DNA from 3 places in the Plantactinospora sp. B5E13 genome. Region 3 is predicted to be linked to each of the others. Evidence: predicted binding sites of a transcription regulator. Region 3 holds the regulator's gene; each other region holds the start of a gene.
What was found. Region 3 encodes HrcA, which represses chaperone genes, less so after heat shock. Its sites were predicted from a motif close to GGTTNGCACNCTCNNNNNGAGNGTGCNAACC; they were not measured.
Positions count from the first base shown of each region.

Region 1: ABGB05_RS03930 (FmdB family zinc ribbon protein) is a predicted target of HrcA. The motif match lies at 975-1,005, and genes of this name have one in related genera.
Region 2: groES (co-chaperone GroES) is a predicted target of HrcA. The motif match lies at 931-961, and genes of this name have one in related genera.

Region 1 is NZ_JBDPLT010000003.1:59,350-61,546, forward strand. Features, by position in the region: gene ABGB05_RS03920 (diguanylate cyclase) at 1-230, opposite strand, end outside; gene ABGB05_RS03925 (5-formyltetrahydrofolate cyclo-ligase) at 314-925, shown strand; gene ABGB05_RS03930 (FmdB family zinc ribbon protein) at 1,030-1,416, shown strand; gene ABGB05_RS03935 (flagellar biosynthesis protein FlgA) at 1,570-2,197, shown strand, end outside.
Region 2 is NZ_JBDPLT010000010.1:152,365-154,561, forward strand. Features, by position in the region: gene ABGB05_RS12310 (class I SAM-dependent methyltransferase) at 1-833, opposite strand, end outside; gene groES (co-chaperone GroES) at 1,094-1,408, shown strand; gene groL (chaperonin GroEL) at 1,488-2,197, shown strand, end outside.
Region 3 is NZ_JBDPLT010000014.1:152,801-154,997, forward strand. Features, by position in the region: gene dnaJ (molecular chaperone DnaJ) at 1-613, opposite strand, end outside; gene hrcA (heat-inducible transcriptional repressor HrcA) at 705-1,727, opposite strand; gene ABGB05_RS15695 (DUF4870 domain-containing protein) at 2,033-2,197, shown strand, end outside.

The DNA.
Region 1 (2,197 bases), on a different contig from region 3:
GACCGGCTCGTCGGATCGCCGAGCAGCGCGACCGCACCCGCTGTGGCGTGCAGTTGCTGGCAGAGCGCGTTGATCGAGGTGCGGACCGTCGTCGCGGCCAGGTTGAGTCGCTCCTCGACCTGGTGCCGGCTCACCGAGGCGACGGTGCCGGCCACGAACAGCGCACCGAGCAGCACCGGTCCGAGCACGATCGCGAGGAACGCGGTGGTCAACCGTCCGCGCAGCGTCACTCGTCCCCCCGGAAGCTCCGTATCCGATGCTGCGATGCTGACCCCACCGCAGTGATTAACCGGTGTCGCCGCAGGAGTGTTACGTGCCGGATTTTTCGGATGAGGTCGAGCGGGCGAAGGTCGAGGTGCGAGCCCGGCTGCTCGCCCGGCGCCGGGAACTGTCGCCGGCCGACCGGCGGGCCGCCGCCGAACGGCTCCAGGCCGCGCTGGTCGCCCTGGTCCGCCGGGTACGCCCCGGGCGGGTCACCGGGTACGTACCGGTCGGCAGCGAGCCCGGCGGGCCGGAACTGCCGGAGGTGCTGGCCGCCGCACTCGGGTCGACGGGGCAGCTCCTGCTGCCGGTGCTCCGTCCCGACCTGGACCTGGACTGGGCCCCGTACGACGGGCCGGGCTCCCTGGTCGCCGCCGGACGGGGGTTACGTGAGCCACGTACGGGGCGCCTCGGCACCACCGCCGTCGCCGGCGCGGACCTGGTGGTGGTGCCGGCGCTGGCCGTCGACCGGGCCGGGTTACGGCTGGGCCGGGGCGGCGGGTCGTACGACCGGGCACTGGCCCGGGTCGACGCGGCGGTCCTGACGGTGGCCCTGCTCCACGACGGCGAGTTACTCGAGACCGTGCCGGCTGACCGTCACGATCGTCCGGTACGGGCCGCGATCACCCCGACCGGTGGGGTTCGGCCCCTGTCGTCCGGTTGACCGTCGCCCCCGCCACTTCGGCTGGACGAAAGTGGGTAGGATGCCGCACCATTGGCACTCGGATACGTCGAGTGCCAACAGGCTTGCAAGATCCGGAGGGGACAGTGCCCACCTACCAGTACGCTTGCACCGAGTGCGGCCACCAGCTCGAAGCGGTGCAGTCCTTCACCGACGAGCCGCTGACCGAGTGCCCGGCGTGCCAGGGTCGGCTGCGCAAGATGTTCAACTCCGTCGGGATCGTCTTCAAGGGCTCCGGCTTCTACCGGACCGATTCCCGGACCAACGGCTCGAACGGCGCCACCACGGCCAAGTCGGAGAGCACCAAGAGCGCGTCGGGTTCGGCCGGCTCCGGCGACGGTGGTGCGAGCGCCGCCAGCGGTACGTCCGGCTCGACCAACGGCAGCAGCGGCGGCTCCGGCGGCACCGCAGCCAGCTCGACCGGTTCCGGGAGCAAGTCGACGACGACCTCCGCGAGCAGCAGCGCGGCCTGACCTGCCCGTACTACCGTCCGGGTTATCCACAGACCCTCGGGTTGTCCACAGGTCGCCGTTCTCCGGCCTCCGACTGAAGCCGTTCCCACCTAACGTGCAGACCATCGGACGACGCCAATCGATGTCGGCGTCGCCAACCGAGGGAGGCACGTCGTGGCGCTCGACCGTACGGACACCGAAGGCGACGCCAGCCTGCGCCCGAGCCGCTGGCCGCCCCGGCTGACCGGCGGTTCCACCCTCCGGTGGGCACTCGCCGCCGTCCTGCTGTTCGTCGCGTTCGGCGTGGTCCAGCTGGGCGCGCCGGACTGTGTCGCCCGGGAGCCGAGCGGAGTGCCTGGCTCACCCGGCCCGGCCGGCCCGTTGGCTGGCGGCCCGTCGACTGGCGCCACGTCGGCCGGCGGGCCGTCGGCTGGTCGCTCCGGCTCGGCACGTCCGCCCGGCGGCGGGGCCGACGGAACAGGAGACGGGCAACCTCGGCGCGACACGACGCCGGACGAACGAGAGCCGGCCCTGCCGGTGCCGGCCGGGGCGGTCGGCGTGCCCATCCGACTCGCCGAGCCGGCGGCACTGGCCGTGACCCGACCAGGAGTTCGGGTGGACCTGCTGGCGGCCGTGCCGGAGCCCGGACGGGCTGCGGCGAAACCACTGCTGGTCGCCGGCCGTGCCCTGGTGCTCGACGTCCTGGTTCCCGAGGAGGGTGCCCTCTACCTGGCTCTGCAGCCTGAACAGGCCCGGCGCGCGATCGCCCTACCGGACACCGCGCGATTCTCGATCATCGTAC
Region 2 (2,197 bases), on a different contig from region 3:
TGGGCCACCGGGCCGGCCAGCACCGTCGCCCGGCGGGGTACGTCGGCGAGCGGGCCGCACCAGACGGCCGCCTCGACCAGGTCGCCGTCGACGCTGACCCACTCGGCCTCCGCCCCGGCCGGCAGCACCGCGTGGTCGATGCCCGGGGCGACCTTGAAGACCGTCCGGGGCACCCGTTCGGCGAGCCCGAGCAGGAAGTCCCAGGGCGGCGAGTAGGCGGCCGGGTCGAAGACCCGGCGACCGGTGCCGGCCCGGCGTCGGGCCGGGTCGCAGAAGACCGCGTCGACCGGGTCGCCGCCGAACCGGGTGGCGCCGAACCGGGTGGCGCCGAACCGGGTGACGTCGAACTGGGTGACGTCGAACCGGGTGGCGTCGCCGGTGGTGACCGTGAACCGGTCGGCCACCCCGGTCGCCTCGGCGTTCGCGGCGGCCATCGCCGCGGTCAACGGGTCGGCCTCCACGCCGTACACCCGGATGCCGGTCCGGGCGGCGGCGATGGCGTCCGCGCCGAGACCGCAACCGACGTCGACCATGGTGCGGACCCCGGCGGCGCGTAACCGGGCGGCGCGGCGTGCCGCGACCGGGCCCCGGGTGGCCTGTTCCAGCCCGGCCCGGGTGAAGTACATCCCGGCGGCGTCCGGTCCGAACTTGCCGACCGCCCGGCGGCGCAGCTCGGCCTGGGTGAGCGCGGCGGCGGCCAGGCCGGCGGGGACGCCGGCGGCCCGCAGCGTGGCCGCCGCGAGCAGCGGATCACCGTCGGTCAGTTTCGCCGCCGTGGCCAGCGCGGTCTCCCCGTCCGGGGTACGCAGGGCAGCCAGCAGGTCGAGATCCACCGGCTCATTGTGGCGGTCCGGCCCTGGCGGGTGCCCCACCGGAGTGTGTCGGGTTGGCACTCTCCTTGACGGAGTGCTAGTTGCCGGCATAACCTCCGGTTAGCACTCTCAAGCCGAGGGTGCCAGTTTCCGGGCTCCGGTCCGGAGGCTGAACGCCAGGCGGACCGGCACCCGCGACGACGGACCCGCCCGGTGGCATGTGGCAGATCAACGCCGGTCGGCGTGCCGACCGGCACAGAAACCAAGTACCCCAGGAGGGTATGCCCGTGACTACCGCGACCAAGGTTGCGATCAAGCCGCTCGAGGACCGGATCCTGGTCCAGGCGAACGAGGCTGAGACGACCACGGCGTCGGGCATCGTGATCCCCGACACCGCCAAGGAGAAGCCGCAGGAGGGCACCGTCCTCGCTGTCGGCCCGGGCCGCGTCGACGACAAGGGCAACCGGATCCCGGTTGACGTCAAGGTCGGCGACACGGTCATCTACTCGAAGTACGGCGGCACCGAGGTCAAGTACGCCGGCGAGGAGTACCTGGTGCTCTCCGCCCGCGACGTCCTCGCCGTCATCGAGAAGTGATCTGACCGATCCAGTGACGCTGCCCCGGACCGGCCCCGCCGGGCCGGGGCAGCGCTGCGTGAAGGGACTTTGTTAACAGATGGCGAAGATCCTGAGCTTCTCGGACGACGCCCGGCACCTGCTCGAGCACGGTGTCAACACGCTCGCGGACACGGTCAAGGTCACTCTCGGCCCGCGCGGGCGCAACGTCGTCCTGGACAAGAAGTTCGGTGCTCCGACGATCACCAACGACGGCGTGACCATCGCCAAGGAGATCGAACTCAGCAACCCGTACGAGAACCTCGGCGCGCAGCTGGTCAAGGAGGTGGCGACGAAGACCAACGACGTCGCCGGCGACGGGACCACCACCGCGACCGTGCTCGCCCAGGCGCTGGTCCGGGAGGGCCTGCGCAACGTCGCGGCCGGTGCCGGCCCGGCCTCGCTCAAGCGGGGCATCGACGCGGCCGCCGCGAAGGTCTCCGAGGCGCTGCTGGAGAAGGCGGTCGAGGTCGGCGGCCGGGAGTCGGTGGCGAACGTCGCCACCATCTCCGCCCAGGACGCCACCATCGGCAACCTGATCGCCGAGGCGATGGAGAAGGTCGGCCGGGACGGTGTGATCACCGTCGAGGAGGGCTCCACCCTCGCCACCGAGCTGGAGGTCACCGAAGGCCTGCAGTTCGACAAGGGCTTCATCTCGCCGAACTTCGTCACCGACACGGAGGCGCAGGAGGCGGTCCTCGACGAGCCGTACATCCTGATCACCACCCAGAAGATCTCCTCGATCGAAGAGCTGCTGCCGCTGCTGGAGAA
Region 3 (2,197 bases):
AGGTGGGGCAGGCGTGCGGGATGATCGTGCCGTAGCCCTGGCAGACGGTGCAGGGCCGGGACGAGACGACCTGGCCGAGGAAGGTCCGCTGCACCGACTGGACCTCGCCGCGCCCACCGCACGCCTCACAGGTGGAGAGGTGGGTGCCGGGTGCGGTGCCGGCGCCGGAACAGGTCGTGCAGAGCACCGCGGTGTCGACGGTGATCGGCGCCTCCACCCCGAACGCGGTCTCGTGCAGGTCGAGTTCCAGCCGGAGGATGGCGTCGGCGCCGGGCCGGGTACGCGGTCGCGGCCCCCGGGAACCACCGGCGGCCCCGAAGAACGCGTCCATGATGTCCTGGAAGCCGACGAAGGGACCACCGGCACCGCCCGGTCCGGGGGCTCCGCCGCCGCCCGGCGCGAGCGGGTCCCCGCCGAGGTCGACGATCTGCCGCTTCTGGTCGTCGGAGAGGACCTCGTACGCGGCGTTGATCTCCTTGAACTTCTCGTGTGCCTCCGGGTCCGGATTCACATCCGGGTGGTACTGCCGCGCCAGCTTGCGGTAGGCACGCTTGATCTCGTCGTCGGAGGCGTCCCGGCTGACGCCGAGAATCCCGTAGTAGTCCCTGGCCACTGCGTTCCGTGTCCTCATGTCTGTCTCGCGTTACCGTCCGCCGGTCGTCAGCTGAGCCTTGGTGGTCAGTTCTGCGCAAGGTGTGGGTGGGTCAGTTCTGCGCCAGCACGTCGCCGACGTAGCGTGCCACGGCCCGCACCGTGGCGATGGTGCCCGGGTAGTCCATCCTGGTCGGTCCCAACACGCCGAGCCCACCGACGATGGTGGCCCCTGGCCCGTAGCCGGTGCTGACCACCGAGGTGGCCCGCAGGTTGTCGATCTCGTTCTCGTCGCCGATGCGTACCTGGAGGGTGTTCGGTTCGACCTCGCCAATCAGCTTGAGCAGGATGACCTCCTCCTCCAGCGCCTCCAGGATCGGACGCAGCGAGCCCTGGAAGTCCAGCAGGCCGCCCCGGGCGAGGTTGGCGGTGCCGGCCAGGGCGATCCGTTCCTCGTGCCGTTCGACAAGGGTCTCGAGCAGGACGCTGGCGAGGGTGGCCATCGCCGACCGCAGCGCCGGGGGCGCCTCCTCGACCAGTGCCTGGACCAGGGGCGGGGTGTCGACGAGCCGCTTGCCACCGAGCCGCTCGTTGACCAGGCGCCGCAGGTCGATCACGTCGTCCGCGCTGGCCGGCGCGGGCAACTCGACGAGGCGCTGCTCCACCCGACCGGTGTCGGCGATCATGACGAGCATCAGGCGGGTGGTGGAGATGGGTACGAGTTCGAGGTGGCGTACCGAGGACCGGGCGAGGCTCGGGTACTGCACGACCGCGACCTGCCGGGTCAACTGGGCGAGCAGCCGTACGGTGCGGTGCACCACGTCGTCGAGGTCGACCGCGCCGACCAGGAAACGCTCGATCGCCCGACGCTCGGCCGGGGTGAGCGGCTTCACCCGGGAGAGCCGGTCGACGAAGAGCCGGTATCCCCGGTCGGTGGGCACCCGGCCGGCGCTGGTGTGCGGCTGCCGGATGTAGCCCTCCTCCTCCAGCACGGCCATGTCGTTACGGACGGTGGCTGGAGACACCCCGAGCTGGTGGCGTTCGACCAGGGCCTTGCTGCCGACCGGCTCCTGGGTGGCGACGTAGTCCTCCACGATCGCGCGCAGCACGTCGAGCTTGCGGTCGTCGAGACCCATCCTCACCTCCCTGCGACGTCCCGGCCCCGGCTGCCGACACGACCGGGGCGACCACACGGTCGGGCCACGGATACACCTTGGCACTCGACCGTATCGAGTGCCAGTCTACGACCACGGCGCAGGAGACGCGATGATCGTCTGGATGGGCGCCGCGATCCGGGCCTCCCGCGCCTGCCGATCCCGGACCACCTGCTTGTTGGCACACCCTACCCTGGCCGGGCCAGCCGGTACGGTCGACTATTGTCCAGTTTCAATCGCCAGGGGGCGTCTGGCGCCGTTTGGACGGTGCACCTACCGTGACCCCCATGACTGAACCACCTCGCCCTCCCGGAGAGTACGGCTCGCACAATCCGTACGACGCGCCGGGCACTCCCCCGCCCACCTCCGGTGGCGGCTACCCCCCGCCGACCTCGGGTGGCGGCGCCTATCCCCCGCCCACCTCGGGTGGCGGCTACCCGCCGCCCACCTCG